Regions from separate parts of the Kribbella sp. NPDC002412 genome, predicted to be linked through region 1. Evidence: riboswitches for the same ligand, from Rfam matches in the RefSeq annotation. Region 1 holds a riboswitch; each other region holds the start of a gene.
The links. A riboswitch is a leader RNA that binds a small molecule or an ion and turns the genes downstream of it on or off. The one in region 1 is predicted to bind cobalamin.
Positions count from the first base shown of each region.

Region 1 (9,604 bases):
CGACCGCCTGCTCCAACCGGTTGACCATGTGGTCCTCCTACCGGTTGAACGGCTCGAGAAACAGCTCCACCCCTTTCCACTTCTCCTGCAGCGTGGCACCGGGCAGCAGTTGCTCCTGGCAAGCGATCTTCATCGGAACTCCAGCAGTAGCTCGACCCGATTGTGGTGGAACTCTTCACCAAGCCGCAGCGCATCACCCGCATCGGTCACCACAATCCGCTGCCGTGAATTAGGTCAGAAAGGTTTACTAATAGGCGAGTCGTGGGTAGCGTCCTGTCGCCAACCGCCCCACAGGAGGCAGTCATGACTCGTCTGCACCGCCCACTCCTCGTCACCCTGGTAGCCACGCTGGTCGCCGCGGCAGCCGTCGTCGTACCGGCTGATCGTGGCGTCGCCGCGCTACCGCCGACACCGAAGCCGGCTGCGTTCACGCATCCCGGCGTACTGGTCGACAAGGCACAACTCGACTTCGCCCGGCAGCAGGTGCTGGCGGGTGCTCAGCCGCAGAAGGCGGCGTACGACGCGATGCAGGCGAGCACGTACGCCGCCTTGTCGTACACGCCGAAGCCTCGGGCCATCGTCGAGTGCGGCTCGAACTCGAACCCGAACAACGGCTGCTCCGACGAGCGCAACGACGCGCTCGCGGCGTACACCCACGCACTCCAGTGGTACATCACCCGCGACGTCCGCTACGCCCGCAAGGCGATCGAGATCATGGACGCGTGGTCCGCGGTGCTGCAGGACCACACCAACTCGAACGCCCCGCTCCAGACCGGCTGGTCCGGCGCCTCGTTCTCCCGGGCCGGTGACCTGATCAAGTACACGTACGGCGGCCAGTGGGCGCAGCGTGCCCGGTTCGAGCGGATGCTGCGCGACGTGTACCTGCCCGAGATCCGGGACGGTGCCGGCTGCAAGAACGGCAACTGGGAGCTGATCATGATGGACGCGGCGATCGGGATCGCGGTCTTCCTCGACGACCGGCCGGCGTTCGACAAGGCGATCCAGATCTGGCGCGGGCGGGTGCCCGGGTACATCTACCAGAAGAGCGACGGGCCCTGGCCGAAGGCGCCGTCCACCTGCTCGTCAAAGGACACCCGCGAGGAGATCGTCGCCTACTGGCAGGGCCAGTCGACGTTCTCGGACGGGCTCGCGCAGGAGACCTGCCGCGACTTCGGCCACACCGGCTGGGGCCTCACCGCCGCCACCCACGTCGCGGAGACGGCGTGGCACCAGGGCGTCAACCTGTACGGCGAGGTCAACAGGCGACTCACCGACGGCTACTACTTCCACACCCGCCTGGAGACCGGCACACCACCACCGTCAAACCTGTGCGGTGGAACGGTGAAGCTCGGCCTCGGCGCCGTCACCGAGATCGTCTACAACCACTACCACAACCGCCTCGGCCAGCAGCTGCCCACAACCCTGCGCTACACCGAGTCCAAACGCCCCGCCGGCGCCAACTACTTCTACGCCTGGGAAACCCTCACCCACGCCAACAACCCCCGCTAACCAAACCACCGCCGCCCCACCGACGGGAGGGTCGTCCCACCCGCCGCGGCAGCCGGCCAGCGCACCCCCGTGTGCGGTGGGAGGGTTACGGGCCGGGCCCGGCCCGACCGGCTCACGGCGGGTAACCCCGGGCGTGGTCCGGGGCGACCGGCTCACGGCGGGTAACCCCGGGCGTGTCCGGGCCGACCGACTCACCGCGGGTAACCCCCGGGCTCAGCCCGGGGGTTGCCTGTTGTCTGGTCAGTCCCAGGTCAGGCCGCTCGACGACTGGTACTCGATGACTCGGGTCTCGAAGAAGTTCTTTTCCTTCTTCAGGTCCATCACCTCCGACATCCAGCCGAAGGGGTTCCGGGTCTCGCCGAAGATGGGCGCGAGGCCGATCTGCTCGGCGCGGCGGTCGGTGATGAAGTGCATGTACTGCTCGCACAGCTCTGCGGTCAGTCCGAGCATGCCGTGCGGCATCGTCGCCCGCCCGTACGCGACCTCGAGCTCACACGCCTCGGTCAGCATCTGCCGCACCTCGGCCTGGAACGCCGCCGTCCACAGGTGCGGGTTCTCCTGCTTGATCTGGTTGATGCAGTCGATGCCGAAGTTCAGGTGGATCGACTCGTCGCGCAGGATGTACTGGTACTGCTCGGCGATCCCGACCATCTTGTTCCGCCGGCCCAGCGACAGGATCTGCGCGAACCCGGTGTAGAACCACATCCCCTCGAACACCACGTAGAACGCGATCAGGTCTCGCAGGAACGCGGTGTCGGCCTCCGGCGTCCCGGTGCGGAAGTCCGGATCCTCCAGGTGCTGGGTGTACTTCAGCGCCCAGGCGTCCTTGTCCGAGATCGACGGCACCTCCCGGTACATGTTGAACAACTCGCCTTCGTCCAGGCCGAGCGACGTACAGATGTACTGGAACGTGTGCGTGTGCACGGCCTCCTCGAACGCCTGGCGCAGCAGGTACTGCCGGCATTCGGGGTTGGTCAGCTGCCGGTAGACGGCCAGCACGATGTTGTTGGCGACCAGCGACTCCGCAGTGGCGAAGAAGCCGAGGTTCCGCTTCAGCATCATCCGCTCGTCGTCGGTCAGGCCGTCGCGAGACTTCCAGAGTGCGATGTCGGCCTGCATGGACACCTCGGTCGGCATCCAGTGGTTGTTGCATCCGGCAAGGTACTTCTCCCAGGCCCACCGGTACTTCAGCGGCAGCAACTGGTTCACGTCCGCCCGCGCGTTGATCATCGCCTTGTCGTCGACGTGCACCCGTCCGGCGCCGACCGCGATCTCTCCGAGTCCGGTGGTCACTGGCAGGCCTCGCAGTCGGGGTCGTCGAGGGAGCACACGGCTCCGGTCGGTTCGGGCAGGGGAGCGGCCAGCGGATCGGGCGACGGGAGCGAGACGGGTACGGCGTTCAGCCGCCCATCGGTGCCTTGCAGCGTGGACTTCTCCACATGGGTCGCTGACTGGGAACGCAGGTAATAAGTCGTCTTGAGGCCATGACGCCATGCCGACCGGTACAGCTCGTCCAGCGCCCGGCCCGACGGCGCGGCCATGTAGAGGTTGAGCGACTGCGCCTGGTCGATCCACTTCTGCCGTCGCGACGCCGCCTTCACCAGCCACCGCGGCTCGATCTCGAACGCGGTCGCGTACAGCTCACGCAGGTCGGCCGGGACCCGCTCGATCCGGGCCAGGATGCCGTCGTGGTACTTCAGGTCCGACACCATCACCTGATCCCACAGCCCGCGCGCCTTCAGGTCGGCGACCAGGTACGGGTTCGCCACGGTGAACTCGCCGGACATGTTCGACTTCACGAACAGGTTGCTGTACGCCGGCTCGATCGACTGGCTCACCCCGCAGATGTTGGAGATCGTCGCGGTGGGCGCGATCGCCATCACGTTGGAGTTGCGCATGCCGTCGCGGCGGACCTTCGCCCGGAGCAGGTCCCAGTCGAGTTGTCTGCTCTCGTCAACGATCACGTCGCCGTCCCGGGCGCTCCGCAGCAGCGCGATCGAGTCGATCGGCAACACGCCCTGGCTCCAGAGCGAACCGTCGTACGTCGAGTAGCGGCCGCGCTCGGCGGCGAGGTCGCTGGAGGCCTCGATCGCGTGGTAGCTGATCTGCTCCATCGAGGTGTCGGCGAAGGTGACGGCCGCGTCGGAGGAGTACGGGATCCGCAGCCGGAACAGCGCGTCGGCGAACCCCATCAGGCCGAGACCGACCGGGCGATGCCGCTGGTTGGCGCGCTCGGACTCCGGGGTGGTGTAGAGGTTCACGTCGATGACGTTGTCGAGCATCCGGACCGCTGCCTTCACGGTGTCGCGCAGCAGCTCGGCGTCGAGGCCGTCGTCGGTGAGGTGCGCGACCAGGTTGACCGAACCGAGGTTGCAGACCGCGGTCTCGTCGACAGTGGTGTTGAGGGTGATCTCGGTGCACAGGTTCGACGAGTGGACGACGCCGTCGTGCTGCTGCGGCGACCGCAGGTTGCAGGCGTCCTTGAAGGTGATCCAGGGATGGCCGGTCTCGAACAGCACGGTCAGCATCCGCCGCCACAGCTCGACCGCCCGGACCCGGCGGAACACCTTGATCTCGCCCCGGTCCGCCGCTTCCTCGTAGCCGCGGTAGGCCTCGGCGAAGGCAGCGCCGTACAGATCGTGGAGGTCGGGGACCTCGTCGGGGGAGAAGAGCGTCCACTGGCCGTCGGCCTCGACGCGCTGCATGAACAGGTCGGGCACCCAGTTCGCCGTGTTCATGTCGTGGGTCCGGCGGCGTTCGTCGCCGGTGTTCTTGCGGAGGTCGAGGAACTCCTCGAGGTCGATGTGCCAGGTCTCCAGGTAGGCGCACACCGCGCCCTTGCGCTTGCCGCCCTGGTTGACCGCGACGGCGGTGTCGTTGGCGATCTTCAGGAACGGTACGACGCCCTGCGACTCACCGTTGGTTCCGCGGATCCTGGCGCCGATGCCGCGGACCGGGGTCCAGTCGTTGCCGAGGCCGCCGGAGTACTTGGCGAGCAGGGCGTTGTTGCGGATCTTGGTGAAGATGCCGCCCAGGTCGTCCTCGACCGTGGTGAGGAAGCAGGACGACAGCTGCGGCCTGGTCGTGCCGGAGTTGAACAGCGTCGGCGTGGACGACATGAACCGGAACGAGCTGAGCAGCTCGTAGAACTGGATCGCCCGCGCCTCCCGGTCGTCCTCGCGCAGCGCCATCCCCATCGCGACCCGCAGGAAGAAGGCCTGCGGCAGCTCGTACCGAACCTTGTCGATGTGCAGCAGGTAGCGGTCGTAGAGAGTCTGCAGTCCGAGGAACGCGAAGTCGAGGTCACGCTCGGGCTTGATCGCGGCCGCCAGCGCGGTCAGGTCGAAGCTCGCGAGCTCCTGGTCGAGCTGGCCGGCCTCGATCCCGGTCCGGATGTACTCCGGGAAGTACTCCGGGTACGCCGTGGTCATATCGGCCTGGCTCGCCTGCCGTGGCTCACCGTGGACCCGGCCGAGCGCCTCACGGCGGATCTGGTCGAGCAGCAGGCGGGCGGCGGCGAAGCTGTACTGCGGCTCGGTCTCGACGTACGACCGGGCGGCCATCACCAGCGCGAGCTCGACCTCGTGCTGGCCGATGCCGTCGTAGCAGGAGCCGAGCGTCTCGTCGAGGATCAACTGCGGATCGACCGAGTCGAGGCCGTCGGCAGCCTCGGCGACGATCACACGCAGCCGGTCGAGGTCGAGTGGCGCCGCGCTGCCGTCGGCCGCGCGCACGGTGATGGCCGGCTTCTCGGTGACACCGGCCGGGTCGGCGGGCGTGCGAGCGCGGGTACGCTCCTCCCGGTAGAGGACGTAGGCGCGGGCGACCTGGTGCTCGCCGGCGCGCATCAGCGCCAGCTCGACCTGGTCCTGGACGTCCTCGACCTGGACGCTGCGGCGGGCTTGGTGGTGGCGGGGGCCACGACTGGTCAGGGCGTCGACGACCCGGCCGGTCAGGTCGGTCACCAGGTCCCGGACCCGATGCGTCGTGCCCGCGTCGGCGCCCTCGACGGCGAGGAACGCCTTGGTCATGGCGACCGCGATCTTGGACTGGTCGAACGCCGTACTGCTGCCGTCGCGGCGGACGACGGTCAGCTCGATCGACGGCTGGTCGGCCCCCGGTCGTGATGAGGAAGTGACGGTCACAGATGCTCTTTCCACGCGAGTTCGGAGGGCCTCGTCTCGCGGGCGGGAAGCATGACGGGACAGGCAGCACCGGCCGGGACTGCGCCTGTCACGCCCTGCGACCCGCCCTCGAGGTCTCGGACCGCGCGCACCGGCGGTGCGCGCGCCGGTGGCAGGTACTCGGACTTGCGGAAGGGTTCCGCTCACCGTTGCGGGGCAGTTCCGGATTCGCACCGGATTCCCCTGTTGCCTCGGAGTCACCCACATCTTGTGGTGTTGATGCCTCCGAACCACCAGCAGTAGTGATGCTAGGTGGCGGCTCCGACATTTTGTGGCAGCGCCACGCCGCGTGTCGCACATCTTGTGGTCCCCACCGCCCCGCGTCTCAGCCGCCGCCGCGTGGAGGTCCTGCAGCGTCATGATCTCGGAGCCGTGGTGGATCAGCTCGCGGTTGAGACGCAGCACGACGTGACCGAAAGGCTCGGCGGCGTCGAGCTCGGTCGCCTGGCTGAGGCCGACCGTCATCACCTGCTCCTCGTCCAGCGCGGCGACCGAGTCACGCCAGGTCTCGACCCAGTGCGTCAGCCAGGCGACGGCGTCGCGGGCGTTGCCGTGCAGCGTGATGTCGGCGCGTCCTTGCCTGCGCTCGCCGAACGTCCACTCCCAGCGCTCGAAGAACGCCTCGGTCAGGTGGGCGATCAGCCACGCGATCGTGCGCGGGCCACGGTGGTCCGGCTCATCCGGCCACTGCGCGACCCACTCGCCGGAACCGAGGGACCGGAACCGGCCGGCGTAGTGGCGCCGGACGACGGTCAGCGCCTCGCCGCTCGGCTGCCAGAAGTACTGCTCGTCGGTCAGCTCCGCGAGCCGGGTGGACAGCACCATCCAGCTGAAGCCGAGCTGGCCGCGGACCATCGCCATCGCCGATGGGCGGTACAGGATGTCCCAGTCGAACGGCTCCGGCATCACGGTTCCTCACGCTCCCGGTCGGATTTTGCAGCAGGATCGAACATGTGTTCGAATTGTTGCCCGAACGGGAGGGGAAAGTCAATGAGCGCTGCGTGTTGGTTCTGGCCTCGACGGGACCGGTCTGCTAGGCGGTTCGATCCGCGTATCGGCCGCCGGGCTGGCGAAACGCCGTTCCAGCAAGGTGAAGGCGTCGATCAGTTCGGGAGCCTCGTAGACGCGGTTCCGGCGGCCGTCGGTGACCTCCCGCAGGACGCGAGCTTCGACCAGCCGCGCGAGCGCCTGGTTGGCGGCCTGTTGCGACCGGTCGATCAGTTTCGCCGCGCCCGCGAGGGTGAGCACCGGGGCGGCGGGCAGCGTCTCGATCAGCAACTCCACGGCCGAGCCGGCCCGCACAGGTGCGGCGCGGTCCCGCCAGGCGCTCTTGAGATCGGCCGCCGTTCGCTCGAAGCGGGCGGCCTCCGCGGTGGCGTGGCTACACGCTGCGGCGAACATCAGCAGCCACTGGTTGGCTGCCGTGCGGGCCCGCGGGGTGGTCGGCTTGCCAACGTGCCGGAAGGCGGTGAGCGCCTCGATGTACTGCGTCGCGTGGGTCGCGAGCGACAGCGACACCGGCGGGACTGTCCGCTCGACCAGGCCCTCGGCGCGCAGGATCAGGTGGATCAGCGCGCGGCCGGTCCGTCCGTTGCCATCGGCAAAGGGATGGATGGTCTCGAACTGTGCGTGCGCGATCGCGGTCTTCGCCAGCACCGGCAGGCGGGACTCGCGGACGAATGCCATCAGGTCGGCGAGGAGCTCGGGGACCGACTGCGCCGGCGGCGGGACGTAGTACGCCTCGGCAGGGGAGCGGCCGCCGATCCAGTTCTGCAGGTACCTGACCTCGCCACCGACCTCCGGCGTCGGCGAGTGCGCCATCAGCCGACGGTGGGCTTCGAGCAGGTGCTCGACCTCGAGTTTGTCACCGGCGTGCACGGACTCCGTCACCCAGGTCATCGCGTCGACGGCGCCGAGCACCTCTTCGGCGGTCACGTCACGCTGTCGCTCCTGCAGGACTTCGGCCTTCAGCAGGCGGCGTGCGCCGACGACCAGTCCTTCGATCTGCGACGACCCGACCGCCTCGGCCCGCAGCAGCAGTCGCGCCAACGCCTCGCTGTTCGTCAGGACGGCGGCCGTCGCGTCGAGCCGGGCGAGATCGCCGGCCGCGTCCTCCAAGGCGGCCAGCGCGTCGTCGCTCAGGTCGAACGTCCGTTCAACCAAAGGATCGGGGAAATACAGCTCGTACGACCCGCCCAGCCGCTCGGCCCGGGTGAACCCGTCCGGGTGCCCAGGCCACCGATGCAACTCCACCCGCGCCATGACCACGTCCCTTCCTTGTTCAAGCTTACTCCACAACCTTGAACAAGGCAGCAAGGAGGTGAAGGAGAGTGAGACCGAATCGTGATTACTCAGCGTTGCGATCCGGGGTAGAGTCACGCGGAGTGACGCGCCGGGGGAACGGCCGGAAGGCCGCGGCGCCGCCACGTCTGACCGTATTCCGAGGGGGGAATCGTGACGCAGTACCCGCAGCAGCAGCATGCCCAGTTTCAGTCGGCACCGCAGTACCAGCAGCCGCCGAAGAAGAAGCACACGGTGCGGAACGTCTTTCTCGTTCTGCTGGCCCTGAGCTTCCTCGGCATCGGCGGCTGTGTGGCCTTCGTGGCGTCGGCCGGCGACGAGATCGCCAAGAGCGTGCAGGAGTCGACGGCTCGCACCGAACCGCAGGAAGTCGCTGTGGGGAAGGCGTTTTCGATCGGCAAGCACCAGACGCTGGCCGGCTGGACGGTGACCAGCCAGGCCGAGATGTTCTCGATCACCGGCAAGGTGAAGAACGTCAGCGACACCACCTCGACCGCATTTCTGCACTTCAAGTTCCTCAGCAAGACCGGCGAGGTGCTGGGCAACGTCCAGTGCAACAGCAGCGACCTGGAGCCGGGCCAGACCCAGGTGCTGAACTGCGTCCCGGATGGGCGGTTCAGCAAGGCCTACGTGAAGGTCACGGCCGAAGCGACGTTCTGACGACGGGGGTGGGCCCCGCCGTCCGGCGGGGCCCACGTCATGACTGTGAGTGAGAACCGCCGATGAGCATGAGCGCGGAGATGTGGACCTGGGCTTGGGCAGACTGGGCCGTGGCTGAACGCGAGCGGACGGAGGAGCCGGTGAGCCTGGACGCGGAGACTCGGCAGATGGTGGCGGCCAACGAGGCCGACTGGGACGCGCGGGCGCCGTTGCACGCGGCCAGCCAGTTCTACAATCAGCCGGCGGAGTACTGGTTCGCGGACTACGAGTGGGAGGACCTCGGTCCGCTCGAGGGCCGCGACGTGCTGCACCTGCAATGTCACCTCGGGACTGAGACGATCGCGTTCGCGCGTCGTGGGGCGCGGACTGTCGGGTTGGATCTGTCGGCGAAGTCACTCGAGGAAGCGCGCGGGATCGCGGCCGAGTCGGGGCAGGCAGTCGAGTATGTGCACGCCAACGTGTACGACGCCGTCGAGGCAGTGCGGGGTCGTCAGTTCGATGTCGTCTACACCGGCAAGGGTGCGCTCTGCTACCTGCCGGATCTGCAGCCCTGGGCGAAGGTCGTCCGCGACTTGCTCAAGCCCGGTGGTGCCCTGTACATCGTCGAGTTTCACCCGCTCCTCAATGCGCTTCGGCCGGTGTCGCTGCCCGGTGAGTCCGAGGAGCTGACGATTCGCACCGACTACCTGGAAGGTCGCGGTCCGATCGCGCACGACTCGACCGTGACGTACACCGGCGACGAAGTCCCCGGTCGGCAACGCAGCTACGAATGGCGACACGGCCTCGGCGAGCTCGTCACCACCCTCGCCGCCAACGGCTTCACCATCACCAGCCTCCGCGAGTCCGAAGTCCTCCAATGGCCTCGCTGGCCCACCATGCAGCAAACTCCGGAAGGCTGGTGGCGCCTCCCCGACGAGTCGCCCCGCGTCCCCCTCCTCTTCGCCCTCAAA
Region 1 covers NZ_JBSFBL010000002.1:92,449-102,052, reverse strand. The annotation lists gene ACWCOV_RS02280 (sugar phosphate isomerase/epimerase family protein) at 1-28, opposite strand, end outside; gene ACWCOV_RS02275 (alginate lyase family protein) at 304-1,509, shown strand; gene ACWCOV_RS02270 (ribonucleotide-diphosphate reductase subunit beta) at 1,750-2,802, opposite strand; gene ACWCOV_RS02265 (ribonucleoside-diphosphate reductase subunit alpha) at 2,799-5,654, opposite strand; cobalamin riboswitch at 5,788-5,943, opposite strand; partial or broken gene ACWCOV_RS02260 (DinB family protein) at 6,066-6,548, opposite strand; gene ACWCOV_RS02255 (Fic family protein) at 6,681-7,955, opposite strand; gene ACWCOV_RS02250 (FxLYD domain-containing protein) at 8,148-8,654, shown strand; gene ACWCOV_RS02245 (class I SAM-dependent methyltransferase) at 8,717-9,604, shown strand, end outside.

Region 2 (9,604 bases), on a different contig from region 1:
GCCCCTTGGTCACCACCGGTGGTGACGAGGCGGGACCTGTCACGGCTAGCGTGGAGCCTTCGGTGCGGCGGCGACCAGCGTGTCCGGGCTGACCAGGCCGACCAGGACGCGGCCGTCGTCGGTGATCAGCGCGTTGACCATCTTGCTGGTCAGGATCTTGCCCGTGCCCCAGGAACCTTCGACCGTGCGGGCGTTCGCGAGCAGCTGGCCGACCGGGCCGGAGCGGTCGATGTCGACGTCACGGACGGCGACCACGCTCTCCCAGCCCTCGCCGATCACCGTCGGCTTGTCGCCGGCGCTCGGAGCCTGCCGCTTGGGCTCGCCCGCCTTCGGGGCCTTCCAGGCCGGAACCTTCTCCTCCTTCACCTTGACACCCTTCGGCGGGGTGAAGGTGAAGGTGCTCGCCGAGGGCACGTCGAACGACACCGAGGAGAAGCCGAGCTGCACCGCCGGGTCGTCCCCGGTCTTCGGCATCACGGTCACCTCGAGCGGCACCCAGTTCTTCGCGTCGATCGCCAGCGTGACCGAGCCGACCGTGGACTTGTCGGTCTTCGGCAGCAGGCGCAGCTTGTAGGCGTCCCGGCCGGCGACCTCCTGGGTCCCGCTCACCTCGACCTTGGTGGTCGGGTCGATCGCGTCCAGGAACTGCTTGGCGACCGCGGACGGGTCGTAGGACTCCGGCCGGACCGGCGCCTTCTTCGGCTGCTGGGCGCGCTCCGGCAGCGTCAGCTTGACCGCCTCGCGCTCGGAGGAGTCATAGGCCCAGGCCGTCTTGCCGTCGGTCGTCCAGACCCGCTCGGCCATGTTGTCGAGCACCGAGACGCGGGCCTTGTTCGGGCTTGCGAAGGCGACCCGGGCGGTGTGCTCACCGCTCAGCAGGTCGGGGACCTGGTTACCGCCCTCGACGCCGGGCAGCGCCGGCAGGCCGAGGTCCGCCGCCGATCGGACGGTCCCGCTCAGGCCGTCGACCTTGGCGGTCTGAACCTTGGTCAGAAGCTCCTGCGCGGTGATGTCGGGCAGGTTGGGTGACGCGTCCGCAACCACCGGACCGAGCGTGCCCACCCCCGCGACCACCGCGACTGCCGTGACCGGTACGAACCACCGTCGACCGCGTTGCGCTATCCCCATGTCTCAAGACTCGCACCGTGACAACGTGGAACCAAGTGGTCTCAGGGGCTGTTCCCCCAAAAGAGTGAGGGCCGGATACGACGAGCGCAGTACGCCGGGCGTACGGCGTACTGCGCTGGGTTGATGTCAGCGGCTCTGGAGCGCGTCCAGCGCCACCGTCATCGCGGCGGCGACCCGGAAGTCCAGGCGCGGGTCCTGCACGCTGATCCGGTAGCGGTCACGTACCGAGACCTTGCGCTCGACCGAGAGCACCAGCTGGCCGGTCGCGCGGTCGGTGTAGTCGAAGTGGAAGATGAACGGCAGCGGGATCTCGCCGACGAACGGGACGAACTCCCAGACCCGGCGCACGATCGCGATGGTCTGGTTGCGCTCGGTGCCGTCCGCCTCCAGGCCGGCCGTGGCCAGCTGCCAGCTCGACCGCAGCAGGCTCTTGCCGAACTCCTTCTTGAACCAGCCGATCGGCCGGCCGTTCGCGTCGAGGACGTCGTACCCGGAGCCCAGGTCGATCGCCTTGCGCGCCTTGAACGAGAACACCGGCTGCGTCTTGGTGTCGTCGCTGTAGAAGGTGACCTGCTCCTTGAAGGCCATCCGCTTCTGCTGCGCGAACGCCAGCAGCTGCCCGTCCGAGCCGTCCGGATTGGTGGCGATCAGCTCGTACTTGTTCGCCATCATCGTGATCCGCTGCTTCATCGAGAACGCGGGCACGTACATGGCTGCTTGACCCTGCGGTGGAACTGTCATGCCTGGAAGTCTTTCACCCCGCAGGCTCTTGCACCCGCCCGGAGCCCGCGGACGAAGCCATCTGCGCGCTCGGACTCTTCTACTACCTGTACGGCGAGTTGCCCGACCCCCTGCAGCGCCAGGTCCCTCGCGACCTCGACACCGAGTTCTACGGCCTCCACCGGTGTCCGAGCCGGCCGCCAGAGCACACCGAAGTCCGCAGTGGGCCTGTCTGGTCCCAGCAGTACGACGAGCACGTCAGGGGCACCCAGATGCTCTGCAGGGTCACCGTCGATGACCAGGCGCACCCGCTGGGTGCCGACGGCGGCCACTGTGTCCGCACTGGCCTGCGCGGCGTCGTCCTCTGGCGACGAGCTGCGCCGACCCCACTCCTCATGGTGGACGGCCCAGGCGAGCGGACGACGGGCAGCCCAGCCGGACCGCACCAGCTCGGGTGCAGGCGCGAACTCCTCCACATGCCCGACGCAGAGGTAGCCGACGAGCTCGATGTGAGCGGGCAGGTCCAGCACCGCCGCAACCTCGCCGGGCTCGAAGAACGACACCCAACCGACACCGAGGCCCTCGGCACGCGCGGCAAGCCAGAGGTTCTGGATCGCGATGGCCGCTGAGAACCAGGTCGTCTGCGGGTCTGCGTGGCGGCCCAGCACGTGCCTGCCGCCGCGGCCGGGGTCGCAGGTGACCGCGATGTTCAGCGGAGTGTCGAGGATTGCCTCGATCTTCAGGCCGTCGAACGCCTGTCGCCGGTCCGGCGGGAGAGAGGCGGCGAACGCGTCCCGCTGGGCGGTGGCGAGGTCGTGCACCTTGCGCCGGGTGGCGATGTCGCGGATCAGCAGGAAGTCCCACGGCTGGCTCAATCCCACGCTCGGAGCCCGGTGTGCAGACTCCAGCACGCGCATCAGGACGTCGTCCGCGATCGGCTTGTCGACGAAGCCGCGCCGTACGTCGCGGCGCTCGGCCAGCACGCGGTGCACCACGTCCCGCTCGGTCGGTGGATAGCCGGGTGCAGCATGCAGTCGGCCGACCGCTGCGGTGGCGTTGATCGAGCGGCGCTTGGTGACCACCAGCTCGGCGCCGGTCAGGACTACGGCTGCCTCGGCGACGCTCGGCGTACCTTTCAGTCTCGCTACTTGCTGGCTCGGTGTCGGAACCGGCTGACGGGCCAGCTCGTCGGGGGACGCTGTGTGCAGGGGTGCGTTGAGGGAGGCTGCCAGTCGTTGTAGGCCTGGTTCGGTCTCGCGGCCGTCGATGGTGACCACCATCCGCACGACTCCCCCGCCTGCTGCAGTCAGTGCTGCATCGACCAGGTCCCGCAGTTCGCGGTACGACGTACCGGACCGCAGGCCGATGCCTACGACGAGGTTCATTTCGCCAGCCCGGCGTGGATGCGGGCCGCTGCGACCAGGCGGGCGGGGACATCGGGCGTCGCGGTCCAGTGCAGGTGCAGGTACGACGCGTGGAGTCGGGTCCGGGTGATGCCCTCGGCACCGCCCGGGAGGTGCCACGCGGGATCCACGTTGCCGTCGACGTCGATGCTGGTCCGGTGGAACTCGTGGCCGCGGACGCGGCGGCCCTCGTCGAAGAACGCGGTCGTGGTCGCGGCGATCGCCGTACGGTAGCCGAGGGTCAGGCTGCCGGTCATCCGGCCGGTCGCGGGGAGGACGCCGGTCATCGGATGGCCGTCTAGCTCGCGGCACAGGTACAGCAGGCCGGCGCACTCGGCGATCACCGGCAGGCCGGCCGCGACCTCGGACGCCACCTGGCTGCGGAGCTTGTCGTTGGCGGACAATGCCTCGGCGTGCAGTTCGGGGAAGCCGCCGCCGAGGTACAGCGCGGCCGTTGCTTCGGGCAACGGGTCGGACAGCGGGTCGAAGGTGACGACCTCGGCACCCGCGGCAACGAGCAGCTCGGTCGTCTCCGTGTAGCGGAACGAGAACACCGGCCCCCCGGCAACCGCAACAACCGGCCGCCCACCCACCCGCCTGGCTCCCGCTCCCGACCCCGCTCTAGCTGCCGCCCCCGCCGCCGCCCGAGCTGCGGCCTCGGCCCCCGCTCCCGCCTCCGCTGGAGCGACCTCGGCGGCCGGATCCCATGCCTCAGTTTGTTCGGTGCCGGCGGCACGTGCGGCGGTGACGAAGGCTTCGAGATCGACGCCTTGCCGGACCAGCTCGGCGGCTGCCTCGACGGCGGCGGACGCCTGCTCGCGCTGCTCGTCGGCCGGGACCAGACCGAGGTGACGACTCGGCACGGTGAGCCGCGTGTCCCGTCGCAGTACGCCGAGAACCGGTACGCCGGTCGGCGCGACGCCGGCCCGGACCTCGGCCTCATGGCGGTCCGACCCGACCTTGTTCAGGATCACGCCGACGATCCGCACCTCGGTGTCGAAGGCAACGAAACCGTTGACGACGGCACCGACACTGCGACCGGCGGCGGAGGCGTCGACGACGAGGACGACAGGCGCCTTCAGCAACTTCGAGACGTGCGCCGTCGACGCGTAGCCCTCGGTCCCGAGGGCACCGTCGTACAGCCCCATCACGCCTTCCACGACGGCCAGGTCGGCGCCCGCGGCACCGTGCGCGAACAGCGGGGCGACCCGCTCCTCCCCCTGCAGCATCGGGTCGAGGTTGCGCCCCGGACGTCCGGTCGCGACCGCGTGGAATCCCGGGTCGATGTAGTCAGGGCCGACCTTGAACCCCGCGACCGTGTGCCCGGCCTGCCGCAGCGCCGCCATCAGGCCGACCGCGACCGTCGTCTTCCCCGCGCCCGAGGCGGGCGCGGCGACCACCAGCCGTGGGATCACCACTCGATGCCCTTCTGGCCCTTCTGGCCGGCGTCCATCGGGTGCTTCACCTTGGTCATCTCGGTGACCAGGTCGGCGGCATCGAGCAGCCGCTGGTCGGCGTTCCGTCCGGTGATGACGACGTACTGGTGACCGGGGCGGTTGACCAGGGTGTCGACCACCTCGTCGACGTCCACCCAGCCCCACTTCATCGGGTAGGTGAACTCGTCCAGCACGTACAGGTCGTGCGTCTCGGCCTGGATCCGGCGCTGGATCTCCCGCCAGCCTTCGAGCGCGTCGGCGGCATGGTCCTCCTCGGACCCGGCCTTGCGCGACCAGCTCCAGCCCTCACCCATCTTGTGCCACTCGACCGGACCACCCTGGCCGGTCGTCTCGTGCACCTGGCCGAGGGCCTTGAAGGCGCTCTCCTCGCCGACCTTCCACTTCGCGCTCTTCACGAACTGGAACACGCCGATGTTCCAGCCCTGGTTCCAGCCGCGCAGCGCCAGCCCGAAGGCGGCCGTGGACTTCCCCTTCATCTCACCGGTGTGCACCATCAGCAGCGGCCGGTTCCGGCGCTGCCGGGTGGTCAGGCCGTCCTGCGGGACGACGGTCGGCTGTCCCTTCGGCATCAGGCTGCCCGCCGTTCGGTGACCGTGCGGATGAGGTTGCCAGCGGCAACTTCTCCGAGATCCAGGTACTCCGCGGACAGGTCGCCGGCCAGCTCGGCGGCCAGGCCGAGCCGTACGCCGCGGCGCGGTTCGCAGTCGACGACGACGGCGGCGATTCCTTGCTGGGCGACCCAGCCGGCGGCCTGCTTGGCGCGGGCGAAGGCGTTGTCGCCGTGGGTCGCGCGGCCGTCGGTGACGAGCACCAGCAGTGGGCGGCGACGGGGATCACGGATGGCCGCGATTCGCAGTACCTCCGCTGTTTGCAGCAAGCCCTCGGCGAGTGGCGTGCGTCCACCGGTCGGCAGGCTGTCGAGGCGTCGTACGGCGGTCTCGACGCTGCCGGTGGGAGGGAGCGCGACCGTGGCGGTGGCGCCGGCGAAGGTGACGAGGCCGACGGTGTCGCGACGCTGGTAGGCGTCGAGCAGGAGGGAGACGATCGCGGTCTTCACCTCACCCATGCGCTTCTTGCTGCCCATCGAGCCGGACGCGTCGACGCAGAACAGGACGAGGTTGCCTTCACGGCCTTCCCGCACGGCCAGCCGCACGTCGGCCGGCTGGACATGGAGACCGCGGCCCGTGCGTCCTCTGACCTGCTGGTGCGGCGCGGCTGAGCGGATCGTCGCCAGCAGGTGCGGTCTGCCGGACTCGCGCCCGATCCGCGGGCGATCGCCCACGACGCGGCCCACGTCGGTGATCGCCCGAGACCGCCGGCCCGCGACGCCCGCGCCGGGCGACTGGACGCTGAGCAGGCGGGCCTTGTACGGCTCCGAGCTCGCGACGACCTCACCCGCCGGAGCCGGGCCTGACTTACCCGCTGCAGGCTGATCTCCCTTCGACTCGTTCTCCGAGTCGACGCCGCCCGGGCTGTCGGGGCCACCGTCGCCATCCCGGCCGTCCTCGCCATCCGGGCGGCCGCCGGGACCGCCGGGGTCGTCCGGTCCGCCGTCCGGGTCGTCGTCCGGATCCGGTGGGGGCGTGCTGTTCCTGATTGCCTCTTCGAGCTGCTCGTCGTCGAGGCCGGGTGCGTCGAAGGGGTTCCGGCGCTTGCGGTGCGGCAGTGCGAGCTTGGCGGCGGCGCGTACGTCGTCCACCTCGACGACCGTCCGGCCGGACCAGGCGGCGTGGGCGACCGCCGTACGCGCGGTGACGAGGTCGGCGCGCATCCCGTCGACGTCGAAGGACGCACAGATCTCGGCGATCTGGCGCAGCGCCGAGTCCGTCAGGATCACCTCGGACAGCAGGGCGCGCGCCTTCACGATGCGCTCCGCGAGCTCGCGCTGCGCCCCGTCGTACTTCGCGATGAAGGCGTCCGGGTCGGCCTCGTACGCGAGCCGGGCGCGCATCACCTCGACGCGTACGGCGGGATCGCGGCTGGCGACCACGTCGACGGTCAGGCCGAAGCGGTCGAGGAGCTGCGGGCGGAGCTCGCCCTCCTCCGGGTTCATGGTGCCGACCAGGACGAACCGCGCGGGGTGCGTGACCGACACGCCGTCGCGCTCGACGGTCGCGCGACCCATCGCGGCGGCGTCGAGCAGGACGTCGACCAGGTGGTCGTGCAGGAGGTTGACCTCGTCGACATACAGGAGGCCGCGGTGCGCGGCGGCGAGCAGACCGGGCTCGTACGCCGTGACGCCCTCGGCCAACGCACGCCCGAGATGCAACGACCCGAGCACCCGGTCCTCGGTCGCGCCAACAGGCAACTCAACCAACCGAGCCGGCCGAACAGCACGCTCACCGTGCTGCGGTCCGTCGTGGTGGGGGGCGTCGGGGCAGGTTGGTTCGGGGTGGTCGGGGTCGCAGGAGAAGCGGCAGCCCGGGACGACGTCCACCGGTGGCAGGATCTCGGTGAGCGCGCGGACGGCGGTCGACTTCGCCGTACCCTTCTCGCCGCGGATCAGGACGCCGCCGATCGCCGGGGAGACCGCGGACAGCACCAGCGCGAGCTGCAGTTCCTCCATCCCCACGACCGCTGTGAACGGGAAGCTCTGAACTGCAGGCCGCATCGGCGGGGTCCCTTCGTCGAGCGGGTGTCCACGCCCGCTACGGCAGCTGGTACGCCGTACCGCGGAGATCGCGAACCGGCGGACGGCGTGCAGATGTCCTGGCTCCCGGGTCACCCCGGTCACAGTGGCGGGACCGCCCCGGACTCCCGGCCAAGCCGGTCACCGGTGTTCCTCCACACCCGTCCGCCCGATCATGGCACACCTCACCGCCTCCCTCAGCGACAAGCCAAGAGATCTTCCCCACGCACGCTCCCCCAGCCGCTCCTCTTTCGCGCCCGCTCCGCGCGCTCCCATCCACCCTGCTTGCGCTTATCGCGCTTCATCGACCACACCGCGATCCCGCCGAAGGTGGTCTGCCGAACCGCCCCGGGTGGCTGCCGCCGCGCTGGCCGAGCAGCGGCGACCGGCTGACTGAACACGAACGCGCGGCTATAGCTTGGGATGGTGTTGATCAAGGGTTGTTTGAACGGGGATCGGTCGAAGGGGGATCACCCTGGGGTGCCGGTGAGTGCGGAGGAGTTGGGGTGGGACGCGGAGGGTGTGGTTCGGGGCGGGGTGGGGGCGGTGCATGTTCATCCGCGTGGGGGTGATGGGCTGGAGAGTTTGCGGTGGGAGGACGTTCGGCGCGCGGTCGACGCGGTGCAGGCGCGGTGTCCAGGCGTGCCGGTGGGGGTGTCTACCCGGGAAGGGATCGAGCCTGAGCTTGCGCGGCGGTTGGAGTTGATCTCCCGGTGGGAGCGGGGGCCCGACTTTGCGAGTGTGAACTTTCATGAGGTGGGGGCCGAGGACGTTGCGGAGTGCCTGCTGGGGAAGGGGATCGGGGTTGAGGCTGGGTTGTTCACACCGGCGGCCGCGGAGAAGTATCTGGCGTGGGGTGGGCCGGTGACTCGGGTGCTGGTGGAGGCGATTCCGGGGATCTCGCCAGGGGCCGACGGCATCGAGGCGGCCCAGGCGGTGCTGGATGTCCTGCCGACAGGGGACGTGCTGGTGCACGGGGAGAACGAGTGGGCTTGGCCGGTGCTGCGGTGGGCCGTCGGGCGTGGGTACGACGTACGGGTCGGCTTCGAGGACATGCTCAGCGGGCCGGAAGGGCAGCCGGTGCGGTCCAACGCGGAGCTACTGGGCTTCCTCTAGGACGAACGAGCGCACGAGGTCGGCGTAGCGTTCCGGTTCCTCGAAGTGCGGGAAGTGGCCGGAGCGGGCGAAGGTGACGACGTGGCCGGTGGGGACGTTGTCGCGGTAGGCCTGGACCGAGACCGGGTCGGTGGCGAGGTCGTCGACGCCCTCGATCAGGAGGGTCGGCTGGGTGATCGAAGCCAGGCGGTCGAGCTTGGAGGTGTAGAGCTCGGGCAGCGTCACCAGGTGGCTGTTGCCGCGTTCCCACATCTCGTCGGTGAAGCCGGCCGACTCCCCGATCCGGTGGAACTCCGCCCGCCGGGACGGATCGTGGAACGACAGGTCCTGGAAGCGGTCGCCGAGGCCCCAGGCCAGTTCGTACGTCTTGTCGTCCGCCGTCAGCCGGCGATCGACGGCTGCCAGCTCCCGGCAGCGGGCCGCGCGCTCGTGGTCGCCGAGCTCGTCGTACAGGCGGGCGAAGATCGGCAGCCGGTGGCGGTCGTTGGCGTCGAAGTCCCAGCACGGGCAGTCGAAGACAACCGCGCTGACCGCGGACTGATGCCGAATCGCGTACTCGACCGCGTAGTTGCCGCCGGCCGAGTGCCCGAGGATCGCCCATCGCTCGATGCCAAGGTCTTCGCGCAGTTCCTCGAAGTCCGCGATGAGTACGTCGAGGTTGATCGGCTCGTCGGGACCCAACGGACCCGAGTGGAGAACACCGCGCTGATCGGGAGCGATCAGCCGAAGCCCGAGCCGATCGCCCTGGCAGCGCTGGTAGTGATAGCCCCCGCCGTGGCCGTGGATGAAGAGGAGCGGTGGAGCATCCGGCGGGCCGTACTCCGCGACGTACAGCTTCATCGGTAGCTGGACAGTCGCTTCGCCAGGGCGGTGGCGGCCGCGTCGTCCTTGACCTCGCGGATGCCGATGATCGGGGTCACCGCGACGTACCCGGCGGCGAGGAGGGCCTCGTCGGAGCCGGGGACCGGATTCGCGGCCGGCGGTGAGAGCTCGATCATCGGCTCGCCGGTCGGCGCGGTCGCACCGGTGATCCGGGACCGCTTGATCGGCGCCAGCGATGCGTGCTGTACGCCGGCCAACTGGTCGAGCGGACGGTCCGGCACGTTGATGGTGAGCACTGTCCCGGCCGGCTCGGGCACGATCCAGGTCAG
Region 2 covers NZ_JBSFBL010000006.1:162,205-171,808, forward strand. The annotation lists gene ACWCOV_RS07280 (ATP-binding cassette domain-containing protein) at 1-43, opposite strand, end outside; gene ACWCOV_RS07285 (LolA family protein) at 46-1,128, opposite strand; gene ACWCOV_RS07290 (hypothetical protein) at 1,255-1,869, opposite strand; gene bluB (5,6-dimethylbenzimidazole synthase) at 1,866-3,233, opposite strand; gene ACWCOV_RS07300 (cobyrinate a,c-diamide synthase) at 3,230-4,669, opposite strand; gene cobO (cob(I)yrinic acid a,c-diamide adenosyltransferase) at 4,663-5,277, opposite strand; gene ACWCOV_RS07310 (putative cobaltochelatase) at 5,277-7,319, opposite strand; cobalamin riboswitch at 7,390-7,515, opposite strand; gene ACWCOV_RS07315 (3-keto-5-aminohexanoate cleavage protein) at 7,761-8,453, shown strand; gene ACWCOV_RS07320 (alpha/beta fold hydrolase) at 8,436-9,293, opposite strand; gene surE (5'/3'-nucleotidase SurE) at 9,290-9,604, opposite strand, start outside.
Region 2: it holds a riboswitch for cobalamin, as region 1 does, so the genes downstream of both, ACWCOV_RS07310 (putative cobaltochelatase) here and ACWCOV_RS02265 (ribonucleoside-diphosphate reductase subunit alpha) in region 1, are expected to answer to the same signal.

Region 3 (9,604 bases), on a different contig from region 1:
ACCGCGATCGCGTTCTACGTCGGTCTGGCGATTGTCTTCGGCCTCGGGGTCTGGGTGTTCTCCGGTGGTCAGTACGCGGGAGAGTTCTTCGCCGGCTGGCTGACCGAGTACAGCCTCAGCGTCGACAACCTGTTCATCTTCCTGATCATCATGTCCAGGTTCGGCGTGCCCAGGAAGTACCAGCAGACCGCGCTGCTGGTCGGCATCATCCTGGCGCTGGTGTTCCGCGGCATCTTCATCGCGGTCGGCGCGGCCGCGATCAACCAGTTCTCCTGGATCTTCTACCTGTTCGGCGCGTTCCTGGTCTACACCGCCGTCCACCTGGCCATGCAGGGTGAGAACGACGACGACGACTACAAGGAGAACGCGGTCATCCGGTTCGCCAAGAAGCGGCTGAACGCGTCCGACGAGTACAACGGCGTCAAGCTGACGATCGTCAAGAACGGCAAGCGACTCGTCACCCCGATGGCGATCGTGATCATCGCGCTTGGCACCACCGACCTGCTGTTCGCGCTGGACTCGATCCCGGCGATCTACGGCCTCACCCAGGAGCCGTTCCTGGTCTTCACCGCGAACGTGTTCGCCCTGATGGGTCTGCGGCAGCTGTACTTCCTGCTCGGCGACCTGCTGAAGCGGCTGGTGTACCTGTCGATCGGCCTGTCCGTCGTGCTCGCCTTCATCGGCGTGAAGCTGGTCCTGCACGCGATGCACGTGAACGAGCTGCCGTTCATCAACGGCGGTCACCACATCGAGTGGGCCCCGGAGATCCCGATCTGGTTCTCGCTGGGCTTCATCATCATCACTCTGGGCATCACCACGGTCGCCAGCCTCCGCAAGTCCGCCAAGAACCCGCCGCACTGGCACACGGACTCAGACGGCGGCGGCGAGCTGGACGAGTCCACCCCGGTCGAGACCCCGAACGGCAAGACCGAGCCGGCGATCGACGACAAGACCAAGGCGGAACTGGACTCCATCCCGGAGCCCGAGCAGTCGGACGCCAAGAAGCGCTGAGCAAGAACACAGTTCGCCCCAGACCATCATTTGGTCTGGGGCGAACGTGTGTCTGCAGGTGCTACAGACGGGCGGCTGCGACCAGGGTGCCGCGGCGGTCGTCGGTGAGGGGTTCGTTTTCGAGGCGCTTGCCGGTTTCGGAGGCGTGGAGCATGCCTTCGGGGGAGACGAAGCCGACGTGGTGGACGGGCTTGCCGGGGCGAGCGAAGAAGTAGAGGTCGCCCGGTTGGGCTTCGGCGATCGGGATGTTCTCCAGCGTGTCCGCCTGGTCGTGGGCGTCGCGCGGGGTGCGAAGGCCGAGCACCCGGCTCACCGTGTGCACCAGACCGGAGCAGTCCAGCCCGTAGGCCGACGTACCGCCCCACAGGTACTCGAGCCCGAGGAACTGCGCCCCCAGCGCCAGCCGATCCTCGGCCGACCCTGCGCCGGACCGCAGTGCGCTGTCAGCCAGCCAGCCCGACCCACCATCCGGTGTCGCCACCCGCGTGTACCCGTCCGCATGCTCAACCGACGCAAGCACCGTGGCAAACGACAAGTCACCCAGGACCCGAGCATCACCCGCCGGCTCAGCGAGCAGAGCAGCAGTCGGTACTGCGATGGCGACCGGAGCCGACGCGGCCGACGGCAACTCGCCCAGGTGGCTCGACGGCACCCAGCCCGGGTACCCCAGCTCGTCCTGCGACGACGGCTGCCACGGCGCGACGATCTCCGACCACCCGTCCCGTTCCGACCGCACCAGCACAGGCTCGGCGAACAGCAGTTGGGTGAGCGTCCGGTCGTGCAGTCCGAGGCGGGTCTCGGTGTCCATCGACTTCGCCCAGGCAGCCACGTCGGGCTGGGCGGCGATCGCGGGGGCGTCGATGTCCCGGGGCGCGTCCGGTGCGGTCCACACCGTGCTGACCGGGACTTTGGCGGCGACTAGCTTCATGCGGTCAAGCCTGTCACGCCGAGTCCGGGAGCCGACGGCAGGTGGATCAGCGCGCCTTCGTACCGGATCCCGCCGGTCACCGGCGCCTCCCGAAGCCACCACGCCGCGTCCAGGTCGTTGACCGCCGACGTCGGGTACGCCGACACCAGCGCAGCCGCCGCGCCGACGCCGACCGGACCTTCCATCATCGACCCGACGATGGTCTGGATCCTGTGCTCCCGGGCCAGTTCCAGCAGCGTCCGGGCCGGCCCGAGCCCACCGCACTTTGCCAGCTTCACGTTCACCATGTCCGCGGCGCCGTGCCGGATCACGGCCACCAGGTCGCGGACGCCGTACACGGACTCGTCGGCGAGGATCGGTGTGCTGACCCGGTCCGTCACCCACGCCATCCCGTCGAGGTCGGCCGCGGGCACCGGCTGCTCGACAAGCTCGAGGTCGCAGCCGGCGTCCTCCATCGCGCGGATCGCGGTCACCGCGTCGCGCCGCGACCACCCCTGGTTGGCGTCGAGCCGGAGCGACGGGCCGGGACCGATCGCCGCACGGACCTGGCGGACCCGCTCGAAGTCGGCGCGCGCGTCGCCGGTGCCGACCTTGATCTTGAGCACCGTGAAGCCATCGGCAACGCGAGCTTGTGCGGCGGTGGCGAGCGCGTCGGCATCGCCGACCGACAGCGTGACGTCGGTGGCGACCGTGTCCACCGTCGAACCGAGGAAGTTGTGCAGCGACTGCCCGCGACGCCGGGCGGCCAGGTCGTGCAGAGCGACGTCGACCGCGCCCTTGGCGCCGAAGTTGCCGACGGCAGCGTTCTGCACCCGGCGCAGCGCCTCGGTCAGGTCGTCCGGCTCGAGCCCGTCCAGCGCGGCCGCGATCGGTCCCTCGACACACGCCTGTGCGCCGGCGAGCGACTCCCCGGTGACCTTCCAGACCTGCGGTGCCTCGCCCCAACCGCTGACCGAGCCGTCGCTGATCTCGACCAGCAGCGAGTCGGCGTGCGTCGCCGTACGCAGGGCCGTCACGAACGGGGTGTGCAGCGGCGCCGACACCAGGTGCGTGGAGAGCTTCATCGAACGGCCTCCAGGTCGTGCCGGTGGTTCCAGGCCTCCAGCGCGATCGAGGCGATCAGCTTCTGTGCGTCCGCATCGGGCAGGTCGGACGTCGTGCACACCACGAGCACGAACGGTTCCGCGTCCGGCGGGCGGACGATGCCGCCGTCGTGCCGGATCCGGGTATCCCAGCCGTTCTTGTGCTCGACCCGGGTCCCGGTCGGCAGCAGCGCGGGGATCTCGCCGTTCCACTGGTTGCCGGCCAGCAGGTCGCGCAGGTACGTGCCGGAGGCGCCGTCCTGATTGCCCACTGCAACCAGTACGGCGGCCAGCCCGGCCGGGCTCATCTCGTTGCTGATCCCGGCCCGGCGCGCCGGGATGTCATCGATCCCACGCCGGATCGCGCTCGGTCCCGGCCGCAGCTCGGCATCGGCTGCCTCGACGCCGGTCAACTCCAGTACCAGGTTCGTCGCGAGGTTGCTGGACAGCGTGATCATCTCGGTCGCGAGCCAGCCCAGCGGCACCTGCGTGCCCAGCTTGGTCCAGGTCGCGGGCGCGTCGTCCTCGTCCTGGCGCACGCCGAACCGCCCGCCGGCCGCGGACGCGAAGTCGTTGTGCACGGTCACCAGCTGGTCGAGCGCCAGCTCACCCGCCTCGACCTTGCGCATCATCGCCATCGCCACCGGCAGCTTCATCGTGCTGGCGGAGTAGTGCGTCCGCTCTGCCTCGTGCTCGAACACCGGTACGCCGTCCAGCCGGCCCAGCCACACCCCGAAGTCGCCGCTCCCGTCGACCTCCCGGAGCAGTTCCGCGATTCCCATGCCGCTCACCCTTCCACACAGCCGCCTGGCAGACTGCCGAGGGTGTCCAGAGCATTGGGTCTGATCCTCGGCTTCGCCGCCGACCGTGTGCTCGGCGATCCGCGCCGCTTCCACCCGGTGGCCGGCTTCGGCCAGGTCGCGACCCGCCTGGAGCGCCGCTGGTACGGCGACTCGCGCGCAGCCGGCGCGGCCTACACCAGCGCCCTCGTCGGTACGGCGCTCGCCGGCGGAGCGCTCGTGGAGCGGCTGACCCGGAACCGCCCGATCCTCCACACCCTGGTCACGGCTGCCGCGACCTGGACCGTGCTCGGCGCCCGCAGCCTGGACCGCGAGGCCGAGCACATGGCCGGCCTGCTCGAGGAGAAGGACATCCCGGCAGCGCGCTCCCGGTTGAGCCACCTGTGCGCGCGGGATGCGACCGACCTGGAGGCCGATGAGCTGGCCCGGGCGACCGTCGAGTCGCTCGCCGAGAACACCTCCGACGCCTGTGTCGCGCCACTGCTGTGGGGCGGTGTGCTCGGAGTGCCCGGCCTGCTCGGGTACCGCGCCGCGAACACGCTCGACGCGATGGTCGGCTACAAGTCGGCGAAGTACCTGAACTTCGGGTGGGCGGCTGCCCGGCTCGACGACGTACTCAATCTGCTGCCGGCGCGGGCGTGCGCCGTACTGACCGGATTCGCCGCCGGGCGGCTGCGCGAGGCGGTCGGAGTCTGGCGACGGGACGCGTCGAAGCATCCGAGTCCGAACGCCGGTCCGGTCGAGGCTGCGTTCGCCGGCGCGCTGGACCTGCAGCTCGGCGGGCGGAACAGCTACGGGGACTATCAGGAGGACCGTGGCACGCTGGGAGACGGACCCACGCCGACGGTCGCGGACGTCCGCCGTACGGCTGCCCTCGCGCGGCGCGTCGGCGTCGCGGCGGTGGGAGTGGCGGCGATGCTGGCCGGAATGAGCCGGCGGAGGGGGAGACGCGTTGGGTAAGGACCTGAGCCGGCGGCCGCGGCGGATTGCGCTGATCCGGCACGCCGAGTCCGAGGCGAACCTGGACAAGACGATCTTCGAGCGCGTCCCCGACCACGCCATCCCGCTGACGCAGCACGGCCACGAGCAGGCGATCCAGGCGGGGAAGCGGCTGCGGGAGCTGTTCGACAACGAACCGGTCCGGGTCTACGTCTCGCCGTACCTGCGGGCCTGCCAGACACTGGAGTCGCTCGGCATCGACGACCTGCTGGAGGTCGTCCGCGAGGAGCCGCGGCTGCGGGAGCAGGACTGGGCCAACTTCCAGGACACCGCGGACATCGAGCGGCAGCAGCAGCTCCGGGACTCGTACGGGCACTTCTACTACCGGTTCACCCACGGCGAGTCCGGCTCCGACGTGTACGACCGGGTGTCCACGTTCCTGGAGACGATGCACCGCGACTTCGAGACGCCGGACGCGCCGCGGAACGTGCTGCTGGTCTCGCACGGGCTGACCATGCGGCTGTTCTGCATGCGCTGGTTCCACTGGTCGGTCCGGTTCTTCGAGACGCTGCGCAACCCGGACAACGCCGAAACACGCGTCCTGCTGCGGCAGCCGGATTTCCGGTACAAGCTGGACCGGCCGTTCGAGCAGTGGACACCTTACGAACCGACGGAACGGGAGCGATCGGCATGGTTGTAGAGCAGACCCGGGAGGCGGTCCTCGAGCTGCTGGCGAGCCTCTCGCCGGCCCAGCTGGACAAGATCAGGGCAGCGTTCGACACGCCCGACCACAAGGACTGGACGTACCTGCCCGGCGACCGGCCCGGGCTGCCGCTGGCCGAGCTGAACCCGGCCCAGCAGCGGCTCGCGGAGCGGCTGATCGAGGTCGGCTGCAGCGAGCGCGGCGTGGCCGACTCGATGGCCGTGCTGGAGGCGGAGGTGATCCTGCGCGAGATCCCCGACCTGCCGCCGACGGGGGAGTGGGAAGGGTCCGTGCTGGGTCAGCGGTACTTCCTCCGCGTGCTCGGCGACCCGTCCGACACGGAGCCGTGGGCCTGGCGGCTGAACGGTCACCACCTGGCTCTGCACGTGACGCTGGTCGACGGCGCGATCGCGTTCACGCCGCAGTTCATCGGGTCGAACCCGGCCGAGGTGAGGTCCGGCCCGCAGGCGGGCCGGCGGTTCCTGGCCGCCGAGCAGGACCTGGGCTTCCAGCTCCTGCACGCCCTCGACTCCGGCCAGCGCGCGGTCGCCGTCGTCTCCGACGAGGCGCCCGACGACATCCTCACCCGGCACGACCCGGTCGCCGACGCGTCCCTGCTGCACCGCGGCCTCGCGTACGGCGAGATGACCGCCGAGCAGCGCCAGGTGTTCAGCCTCCTGATCGGCCAGTACGTCGGCCGCGCCGCCGGGCCGATCGGGTTGCAGACCTGGCAGGACATCACCGACCACGGCATCGAGCGCCTGACCTTCGCCTGGGCCGGCAAGACCGAACCGGGCGTAGGCAACCGGCACTACTACTCGATCGCCGGCCCGACCTTCCTCGCCGAGTACGACAACACCCAGGACAACGCCAACCACATCCACTCCGTCTGGCGCGACCTCCGCAACGACTGGGGCACCGACCTCCTCGCCGCCCACTACGCCACGCACCGCTGAGTAGGGGACCGCCAGACCATCACAACCGCCACCCAACGGCGGCTCCACGCTCAGCGGCGAGCGACTGGCGCAATTGTGATGGCCTGGCGCTCCGGCCCTCTCAAAGCCGTCGGCTAGAGTCGGCGACGTCAACCGACGGCATCAGCAGGAACCCGGTGTGAGTCCGGGACGGTCCCGCCACTGTGACCACCTCGCGTGGGAGTCAGGAACTGCCGCCGTCGAACCTCCGGACGGGGCGTGGACACCCCGAGGAAGGACTCGTGGCGCGTGCCCGCGAACCTGCTGCTGCTCTCCACCGCCGACACCGACCTGCTGGCTGCCTCTGAGGCGGACGCGGGCTGGAAGGTCGCGAACCCCGCCCGGCTCGACCTGGCCGAGCTCACCCCGCTGCTTGACTCCGCCGAGGTCGTGGTCGTCCGCCTGCTCGGCGGCCGCCGGGCCTGGGAGGAAGGGCTCGACGCGGTGATCGCGTCCGGCAAGCCGGCCGTGGTGGTCAGCGGCGAGGCCGCGCCCGACGCCGAGCTGATGTCGCTGTCGACCGTGCCCGCCGGTGCGGTCACCGAGGCGCTCGCCTACCTGCGCGAGGGCGGCGCCGGGAACCTCCGGAACCTGGCCGGCTTCCTCCGCGACACGATCTTGCTGACCGGCGACGAGTTCGACCCACCGCAGGCACTCCCGGCGTACGGCGTCCGCGGCACCTTCGTCGAGGACCAGCGGCCGGTCGTCGGCATCGTCTACTACCGCGCGCACGAGATCTCCGGAAACACCGCGTTCGTCGACGCACTGGCCGCGGCTGTGTCGAACGCGGGCGCGCAGCCGCTACCTGTGTACTGCGGCACCCTCCGCGGACTGGATCCGACCAGCGCCGAGAACGCCGGCCTCTTCGAGCTGCTGCGCAAGTGCGACGTTCTGGTCACCACTCTGCTCGCCGCCGGTGGATCCGTCGCGGCGGACGCGAGCGCAGGCGGCGCGGACGACGCCTGGGACGCCGGTGCGCTCGCGTCGCTCGACATCCCGCTGCTCCAGGGCCTCGCGCTGACCTCGACGCGCGAGCAGTGGGAGGCCAGCGACGCCGCGGTGAGCCCGCTGGACGCGGCGACCCAGGTGGCCATTCCGGAGTTCGACGGGCGGCTGATCACGATCCCGTTCTCGTTCAAGGCGTACGACGAGGACGGGCTCGCTCGTTACGCGCCCGACCCGGAGCGTTGCGACCGGCTGGCCGGGATCGCGGTCGCGCATGCCCGGCTCCGGCACGTCCCGGTCGCCGAGAAGCGGCTCGCTCTGGTGTTGTCGTCGTACCCGACGAAGCACGCGCGGATCGGGAACGCGGTCGGTCTGGACACTCCGGCGTCCGCAGTCGTGCTGCTCGGGCAGCTCGAGGCGGCCGGGTACGACCTCGGCGGGCTCGACCTGAGTGAGCTGCAGGGCGCGGACGGCGCCGACGGGCTGATCCACCGGCTGATCGCGGCCGGCGGGCACGACGTCGACTGGCTGACCGACGAACAGCTGGCGAACGCGGTGGCGAAGGTCCCGCTGTCGACGTACCAGCAGTGGTTCGGCCGGGTCCCGGAGTCGTTGCGTGAGGCAATGACCGAGGCCTGGGGAGCGCCGCCGGGGGAGTTGTACGTCACCCCGTCCGGTGAGATTGCGCTTGCGGCCTTGCGGTTCGGGAACGTCGTCCTGATGATCCAGCCGCCGCGTGGGTTCGGCGAGAACCCGGTGGCGATCTACCACGACCCGGACATGGCGCCGTCGCACCACTACCTGGCGGCGTACCGCTGGCTGGAGGCCTCGGTGGACGAGGGCGGCTTCGGTGCGCACGCCGTCGTACACCTGGGCAAGCACGGGACGCTGGAGTGGCTGCCGGGCAAGGGCATCGGGATGGCGGCCGACTGCGCGCCGGACGCCGTACTCGGGAACCTGCCGATGGTCTACCCGTTCATCGTCAACGACCCCGGCGAGGGGACACAGGCGAAGCGGCGGGCGCACGCCACCGTCGTCGACCACCTGGTGCCACCGATGGCCCGGGCCGAGACGTACGGCGACATGGCGAAGCTGGAGTACCTGCTCGACGAGTACGCGACTGTGCAGGCGCTGGACCCGGACAAGGTGCCGACGCTGCGGGCTCAGATCTGGACGCTGATCCAGGCGGCGCAGCTGCACCACGACCTGCACACGTCGGAGAAGCCTGAGGACGACGACTTCGATGAGTTCGTGCTGCACCTGGACGGCTACCTGTGCGAGATCAAGGACGTGCAGATCCGCGACGGGCTGCACGTGCTCGGCGGTGCGCCGGCCGGCGAGGCGCGGGTCAACCTGGTGCTCGCCGTGCTGCGCGCCCGGCAGCTGTGGGGTGGCTCCTACTCGATTCCGGGTCTGCGTACGGCGCTCGGCGACACCTTCGGCGTTTCCGAGGCCGACCTGCTGGCCGACCCCGGAAAGGCCGTTGACCTCGCCGACCTGGCGACGCTGGCCGATCTGCCCGCGGTGACCGGCGCGGACGGTGTCGACCTGCTGGAAGCGGTCGCCCGGAAGCTGGTCGTCGGGATGGAGACGCTGAGCTGGGACGCGGCGAAGGTCCCGGTGGTCGTCGCCGAGGTCATCGGCCGGTCGTCCGCCGGCGTCGAGGCCTCGCTGACCTTCGCCGCGACCGAGGTGGTGCCGCGACTCGCGAGAACCGGTGACGAGCTCGCCAACATCCTGCGCGCGCTGGACGGCCGCTTCGTCGAGGCCGGTCCGTCGGGATCGCCGACCCGCGGTCTGGTGAACGTGCTGCCGACCGGCCGCAACTTCTACGCCGTCGACCCGAAGGCGATCCCGAGCCGCAATGCCTGGGACGTCGGCGTTGCGCTTGCAGACTCGCTGCTGAACCGGCACCAGGCCGAGACAGGGGAGTGGCCGCGATCGGTCGGCCTGACGGTGTGGGGTACGTCGGCCATGCGCACCCAGGGCGACGACCTCGCCGAGGTGTTGTGGCTGCTCGGCTGCCGCCCGGTCTGGGACGACGCGTCCCGCCGGGTCACCGGTTTCGAGGTGGTCCCGCTCGACGAGCTCGGCCGCCCGCGGATCGACGTCACGGTCCGGATCTCCGGGTTCTTCCGGGACGCCTTCCCGCACGTCGTCGCGCTGCTGGACGAGGCGGTCCGCACGGTCGCCGCGCTGGACGAGCCGGCCGCGGACAACTA
Region 3 covers NZ_JBSFBL010000006.1:173,061-182,664, reverse strand. The annotation lists gene ACWCOV_RS07365 (TerC family protein) at 1-1,011, shown strand, start outside; gene ACWCOV_RS07360 (C40 family peptidase) at 1,073-1,939, opposite strand; gene ACWCOV_RS07355 (mandelate racemase/muconate lactonizing enzyme family protein) at 1,936-3,003, opposite strand; gene ACWCOV_RS07350 (serine hydrolase) at 3,000-3,803, opposite strand; gene ACWCOV_RS07345 (cobalamin biosynthesis protein) at 3,846-4,781, shown strand; gene ACWCOV_RS07340 (histidine phosphatase family protein) at 4,774-5,460, shown strand; gene ACWCOV_RS07335 (DUF3500 domain-containing protein) at 5,451-6,419, shown strand; cobalamin riboswitch at 6,523-6,650, shown strand; gene cobN (cobaltochelatase subunit CobN) at 6,687-9,604, shown strand, end outside.
Region 3: it holds a riboswitch for cobalamin, as region 1 does, so the genes downstream of both, cobN (cobaltochelatase subunit CobN) here and ACWCOV_RS02265 (ribonucleoside-diphosphate reductase subunit alpha) in region 1, are expected to answer to the same signal.